Regions from separate parts of the Aquincola sp. J276 genome, predicted to be linked through region 1. Evidence: riboswitches for the same ligand, from Rfam matches in the RefSeq annotation. Region 1 holds a riboswitch; the other holds the start of a gene.
The links. A riboswitch is a leader RNA that binds a small molecule or an ion and turns the genes downstream of it on or off. The one in region 1 is predicted to bind glycine.
Positions count from the first base shown of each region.

Region 2: it holds a riboswitch for glycine, as region 1 does, so the genes downstream of both, gcvT (glycine cleavage system aminomethyltransferase GcvT) here and LRS14_RS12860 (D-amino acid dehydrogenase) in region 1, are expected to answer to the same signal.

Region 1 is NZ_JAJONC010000001.1:2,799,496-2,802,692, forward strand. Features, by position in the region: gene LRS14_RS12855 (Bcr/CflA family multidrug efflux MFS transporter) at 1-94, shown strand, start outside; gene LRS14_RS12860 (D-amino acid dehydrogenase) at 99-1,391, opposite strand; glycine riboswitch at 1,448-1,561, opposite strand; glycine riboswitch at 1,562-1,653, opposite strand; gene LRS14_RS12865 (hypothetical protein) at 1,773-2,282, shown strand; gene LRS14_RS12870 (MaoC family dehydratase) at 2,279-2,767, opposite strand; gene LRS14_RS12875 (NnrU family protein) at 2,841-3,197, shown strand, end outside.
Region 2 is NZ_JAJONC010000002.1:59,493-62,689, forward strand. Features, by position in the region: gene gcvH (glycine cleavage system protein GcvH) at 5-379, opposite strand; gene gcvT (glycine cleavage system aminomethyltransferase GcvT) at 420-1,535, opposite strand; glycine riboswitch at 1,618-1,733, opposite strand; glycine riboswitch at 1,746-1,846, opposite strand; gene LRS14_RS18090 (hypothetical protein) at 1,892-2,077, opposite strand; gene LRS14_RS18095 (nucleoside/nucleotide kinase family protein) at 2,178-2,804, shown strand; gene LRS14_RS18100 (hypothetical protein) at 2,805-2,939, opposite strand; gene LRS14_RS18105 (GTPase domain-containing protein) at 2,876-3,197, opposite strand, start outside.

The sequences.
Region 1 (3,197 bases):
CGGCAGCGCCTGCCCGATGGGCCTGGCCATGGCGGTGGCCGGCGGCCTGGCGCTGCTGGCCTACCGGCGGCTGGCCCGGCCCGTGCCCAGCTGAAGCCTTACGCGGCGGCCAGCCGCCCGGCCGGCGCCGCCTGCGGCAGGCCGCAGAAGGCGAAGTCCAGCTCCGGCACGCGGCCGCTCACGATGTCGGCGATGGCACGGCCGGAGCCGCAGGAATGCGTCCAGCCCAGCGTGCCATGCCCGGTGTTGAGGAACAGGTTGCTGATCCTCGAGCGGCCGATGTAGGGCACGTTGGACGGCGTGGCCGGTCGCAGCCCGGTCCAGTAGCGGGCGCCCTGGCCGTCCGTCATCTGCGGGAACAGCTCGCGGGTGCGGCGCACGATGGCTTCGCAGCGCACCAGGTTCAGCGAGGTGTCGTAGCCGTTGAGCTCGGCCGTGCCGGCGATGCGCAGCCGGTCGCCCAGGCGGGAGAACACCAGCTTGTACTCGTCGTCGGTCAGCGAGACGTTGTACGAGTTCGCCGGGTCGATCACCGGCAACGTGACCGAGTAGCCCTTGGCCGGGTAGATGCGCAGCGTGATGCCGAGTTGCCGCGCGAAGGCCGCGCTGAACGAGCCCATGCACAGCACGAAGCTGTCGGCTGCCTCGCGGCGCACCTTGCCGTCGGCATCGGCCACCTGCACCGCGGCCAGCCGGTCGCCCTCGCGCTCGATGCCAACGATGCGGGTGTCGGTGAAGAAGCGCACCCCGGCCGCCTGCGCATGCCGCGCCAGCACCTGCGTGAAGGCGTGGGCGTCGCCCGATTCGTCGCTGGGCGTCATGCTGCCGCCGGCGATGCGGTCGCGGCACTGGGCCAGCGCAGGCTCGATCTGCACGCACTCGTCGGCCGTCTTCATGTCCAGCTCGCAGCCATGCTCGCGCATCACGCGGGCCGGCTCCTGCGCGGCATCGAACTCCTGCTGGCTGGTGTAGAAGTGCAGGATGCCCTTTGTGAGGTGGTCGTACGGGATGTCCAGCTGCGCGCGCAGCTGCTGCAGCGTGCTGCGGCTGTACAGGCCCAGGTTGACGATCTGCCGGATGTTGTGGCGCGTGCGTGCCGGCGTGCATTCGCGCAGGAACTGCAGGCCCCACAGCCACTGCTGCGCATCGGGCCGCAGGCGGAAGAGCAGCGGCGCATCCTCGCGCGCCAGCCACTTCAGCACCTTCAGCGGCGCGCCGGGATTGGCCCAGGGCTCGGCATGCGAGACCGAGATCTGCCCGCCATTGGCGAAGCTGGTTTCCAGGCCGGCGCCGGGCTGGCGGTCGATCAGGGTGACGTCGTGGCCGGCCTGCTGCAGGAACCACGCCGAGGTCACGCCGGTCACGCCGGCGCCGAGAACGATGACTTTCATGGAGGTACTCTCAGGAAACGAACAGTCATGGAAGGGACGAACGCATCCGCGCTCGTGCCGCTCCCGCTGTCCTCGGTACCTGAGAGATTCAGCGCCGGCCCCTCACGGGCATGGCGCCTTGCTCCTTCGGTGGAAGCCCGTGGCGGGCTTCACTCTCCAGCGTCGGCCAATCGACAGATCCAGTACGGTGCCTGAGCGTGCATGGGAGGTTGCGCCTTCGGCGGCATGCCGGTGGTGGCATGCGCTCTCCTGAATCTGCGGCCGAGTTTAGCCGCAGAGGATGTGACGGGGTGTTGTCCGACAGCCCATGGGTTGCGCCAGCGGCGACACTCGGCGCCCGGGCTGCCGCGTCGCGGTGCCGGATCGAACAAGGAGAAACCCATGAGTCGCACATTGCTCGTGCTCGCCGTGCTGGTGCTCACCGCCGGCTTTGCGCTGCTGAACTGGTCGGCGTTTGCCACGCCCACGCCGCTGTACCTGGGCTTCACCACCGTGGAAGCGCCGCTGGGCCTGATCATGCTGGGCTTGGTGGCCGTGCTGAGCGTGGTGTTCGTGGTCTGGGCCATCTCGCTGCAGGCCACGCTGCTGATGGAGCAGCGCCGGCTGAACAAGGACCTGCAGGCCCAGCGTGCCCTGGCCGACACCGCCGAGGCCTCGCGCTTCACCGAGCTGCGCAGCTTCATCGCCGCCGAGACCCTGCGCCTCGCCCAATCCCACGAGCAGACGCGCAGCGCCCTGGTGCAGCGCATGGAGCAGCTGGAAGACCGCCAGCGCCTGGCCTTCGAGCAGAACGCCAATGCGATCGCGGCCACGCTGGGCGAGCTGGAAGACCGCTTGGAGCGCGGCCTGCCCGGCGGCAGCGTGGCGCTGGCCGAACGTTCGCGTTTCTAGGCCGCGCCCGGGCGACGGCCGAACATGGCCCAGCCCTCCATGGTCAGCACCGGCTCGCCGTGCTGGTTGCTGGCCTGCCAGCGTGAACGCACCAAGCCTACCTGCGGCTTGCTGGCCATGGGCCGGGCCTCCAGCACCTCCAGGCGCACGCTGAGCACATCGTCCACGTACACCGGCTTGAGCCAGCGCAGGTTCTCGATGCCCGGCGAGCCCAGGCTGCTGCTGTCCAGCACGTATTCGTCGCACATCATGCGCATGACCATCGCGCAGGTGTGCCACCCGCTGGCGCACAGGCGGCCGAACAACGAGCGGGCAGCGCCTTCGTCGCTCAGGTGGAAAGGCTGCGGATCGAATTCGCCGGCAAAGCGGATGATCTCCTCGCGCGTGACGCGCTTGGCGCCGAACTCGCGCACGCTGCCCACCGGAAAGTCCTCCCAGTAAAAGCGCTTGTCTGCCGGCACGGCGCCGGCTTGGGCCTCGCTCATCTCACCTCCTCGTTCGTGATGGCTGGAGGGTGAGAATGCCGGCATTCCCGCCATCGCGCACAGCGCCATCGCCATGACCGCCTTGATCGCCGGACTGTTGTTGTTCCTCGGCCCCCATGCCACGCGCATCTTTGCCGAAGGCTTTCGCCAGCGGCAGATCGCCGCGCACGGGCTGCGGCGCTGGAAGGGGTTGTACTCGCTGGTGTCGCTGGCCGGGCTGGTGCTCATCGTGTGGGGCTACGGCCAGGCGCGGCTGGACCCGGTGCTGCTGTGGCAGCCGCCGCGTGGCATGCGGCATGCGGCACTGCTGCTCACGCTGATCGCCTTCGTGTTGCTGGCCGCTTCCGACAGCCCGCGCAACCACATCAAGGCCGCGCTGCACCATCCGATGGTGCTGGGCGTGAAGGTCTGGGCCTTCGCCCACCTGCTG
Region 2 (3,197 bases), on a different contig from region 1:
GGGATCAGAGGGTCTTGAGCAGGGCCTGGTAGGCCGGCTCGTCCATCAGGCCGCCCAGCTGGCCGGCATCGGCCACGCGCACCTTGAAGAACCAGCCCGCGCCCATCGGGTCGGAATTGGCCAGCGACGGGTCGGCCCGCAGCGCCTCGTTCACTTCCACCACCTCGCCGGTGACGGGCATGAACAGGTCGGCCGCGGCCTTCACCGACTCCACCACGCCGGCCACGTCGCCCTTCTCGAAGGTCTTGCCCACTTCGGGCAGGTCGACGAACACCACGTCGCCCAGCGCGTCCTGCGCATGCTGGGTGATGCCGACGATGGCGGCATCGGTGTCGCCGGCATTGATCCACTCGTGGTCGTTGGTGAACTGAATCGTCATGTGCTCGCTCCTGGGGTTCGTGGGGTGGGATGGAAGGGGTTCAGCGCTGGTAGCGGTGGGGCGCGAAGGGCATCGCGCTAACCCGCATCGGCAGGCGCTTGCCGCGCACGTCGGCATGCACCTCGTTGCCGGGCTGTGCATGGTTGGCGGCCAGGTAGGCCATCGCGATGGGCTGGTTGACCGTGGGCGCCAGCGTGCCGCTGGTCACGCGGCCCAGCTTGTGGCCGTGGGCGTCGTGCAGGGTGGCGCCTTCGCGCACCGGGATGCGCTCCAGCCCCACCAGGCCCACGCGCTTGCTGGGCGCACCGCCGGCCAGGTGCTTCTCGATCACCGCCGCGCCGGGATAGTGGCCGGCCCGCGCGCCGCCGGGGCGCCGCACCTTCTGGATGGACCAGGCCAGGCCGGCTTCCACCGGCGAGGTGGTGGTGTCGATGTCATGGCCGTACAGGCACAGGCCGGCTTCCAGCCGCAGCGTGTCGCGCGCGCCCAGGCCGGCGGGCTTGACTTCCGGCTGCTCCAGCAGCTGGCGGGCCAGGGCCACGGCCTCCTCAGCGGGCACCGAGATCTCGAAGCCGTCCTCCCCGGTGTAGCCGGAGCGGGTGATGAAGCACTCCACGCCGTTCAGCGCGAAGCTGCCGCCGGTCATGAAGGTGAGGCGGGCCACGTCGGCATTCAGCCGCGCCAGCGCCTGCACCGCCTTCGGGCCCTGCAGCGCCAGCAAGGCACGGTCGGGCAGCGGGATGACCTGGCAACGGTGGCCGATGTGGGTCTGCAGGTGGCGGATGTCGTCGGCCTTGCAGCCGGCATTGACCACCAGGAACAGGTCGTTCTCGCGCCGGGTGACCATCAGGTCGTCGAGGATGCCGCCCGAGGCATTGGTGAGCTGGGTGTAGCGCTGCCTGCCCACGCCCAGATCGACGATGTCGGCCGGCACCAGGGTCTCGAGCGCGGCGGCCGCGGCGGCGGCATCGGGCAGCCGCAGCTGGCCCATGTGGGAGACGTCGAACAGCGCCGCCGAATCGCGGCACTGCCGGTGCTCGGCGAGGATGCCGCCGGGGTAGTTGACCGGCATCGCATAGCCGGCGAAGGGCACCATCTTGGCGCCCAGTTCCACGTGCAGCGCATGCAGCGGCGTCTGGAGCAGTTCAGCGGACATCGGATGTCTCCCGGGGTGAAAGGGGAAGCGAAGAGGCCATCGATCACCCACCATAACCGCCGTCGGGCGTTCTGGGTGGGGTGATGCCCTCGCTGTCCGCTTTACCTGAGAGATTGGCCGGGCCCCGCGTGGTGCGGCGGCACGGCTTGCCCCTTCGGTGGGCGGGCTCGCGGCCCGCCTCTCTCCAGTGAGGAACGCCCCGACGGGGCGTCTTGCCAGTCCTTTTGCCTGAGCGTTCGGAGCTTGTGCCCCTGCGCCTTCGGCGGCCGTTGCGTTGGGATGCCGCAGCGGCTCTCTCCTGGCGGGCGGCAGTGTAGCCCAGGCCCCCGGGTGGGCCGGGCCGCTGCCGCGCTGGGTCAGCGGCGCTGGTCCATGCGCAGTTCGCGCGCCATGCTGCGGCGGTCGCGGCCCATGGCGGGAATCAGGAAGGGCTCGAACTTCTGGCCCTTGTCTGCCGGGGGCTCGAAGGGCTCGCTGCGGCGGGAGCCGGCGGGCTGCACGGGATGAGCGGATTTCTGGATCATCATGCGGGGCTGTCTCACGGCTTGTTGGCGCCGCGTGGCACCTCTAACGACGCAAGATGGATTTCGGATGACAAAGCTTGCCGCAGGATTTCCAGCACAGGTAACAAGCCGCTGCGCTCTGGCCGTGGCGCTGCCGCCCGAGGCCCTGGCCCGCGCGGAAGCGCTGCTGGCCAGTGGTCGCCGGGCGGTGCTGGGGCTGGTGGGCACGCCCGGGGCGGGCAAGTCCACGGTGGCGCAGGCCCTGGCCGCCGCGCTGGGCGGCAGGGCGGTGGTGGTGCCGATGGACGGCTTCCACCTGGCGCAGGCGGAGCTGCAGCGGCTGGGCCGCGACCAGCGCAAGGGCGCGCCCGACACCTTTGATGCCGCCGGTTACGCCGCCCTGCTGCGCCGCCTGCATGCCGCCGTGCCCGGCGAAACCGTGTATGCGCCCGAGTTCCGGCGCGAGATCGAGGAGCCGGTGGCCGGCGCCATCGCGGTGACGCCCGAGGTGCCGCTGGTGATCACCGAGGGCAACTACCTGCTGCTCGACGACGGCCCCTGGGCCGCGGTGCGCCCGCTGCTCACCCAGGCCTGGTACGTGGAAGGCGACGAGCCAACGCGGCTGCGGCGGCTGGTGGCGCGGCATGTGCAATTCGGCCGCTCACCGGAGGCGGCGCGGGCCTGGGTGGACGGCAGCGACGAGCCGAACGCCCGCCGCATCGAGGCCACCCGGGCGCGTGCCGACTGGCTGCTGCGCTGGGATTGATCAGCCCGCCGGCGGCTGCAGCGCGCCGGCGTCGTCCGGATACAGCCCGCGCAGCAGTTCGGCGCTGACGGTCACCAGCCACGCCTGCAGCCCGGCCTGCAGGGTGTGGCGGTCGGCCTCGGCGGAGACGGCCACGCCGGCCTCCGCCCGCGCCGCCCACAGGCGGCGCAGCGCCGGCCGGTGGCTGGCGATGGCGGCGGCCACCGCCTCGTTCCAGAAGGGGGATGCTCGGTGGCCGTCCAGCCGCCGCGGCCGCGGCCGAAGTGCGCCACCGTCAGGTAGCCCAGCAGCGCGCCGTGCACCATGTCGTCCAGCGCGGCGTCCGACCAGGCCACGCTGGGCGCCTCCACGCCGCGCATCAGGTTGAAGCCGCGGGCCAGGCCGGCCGCGCCC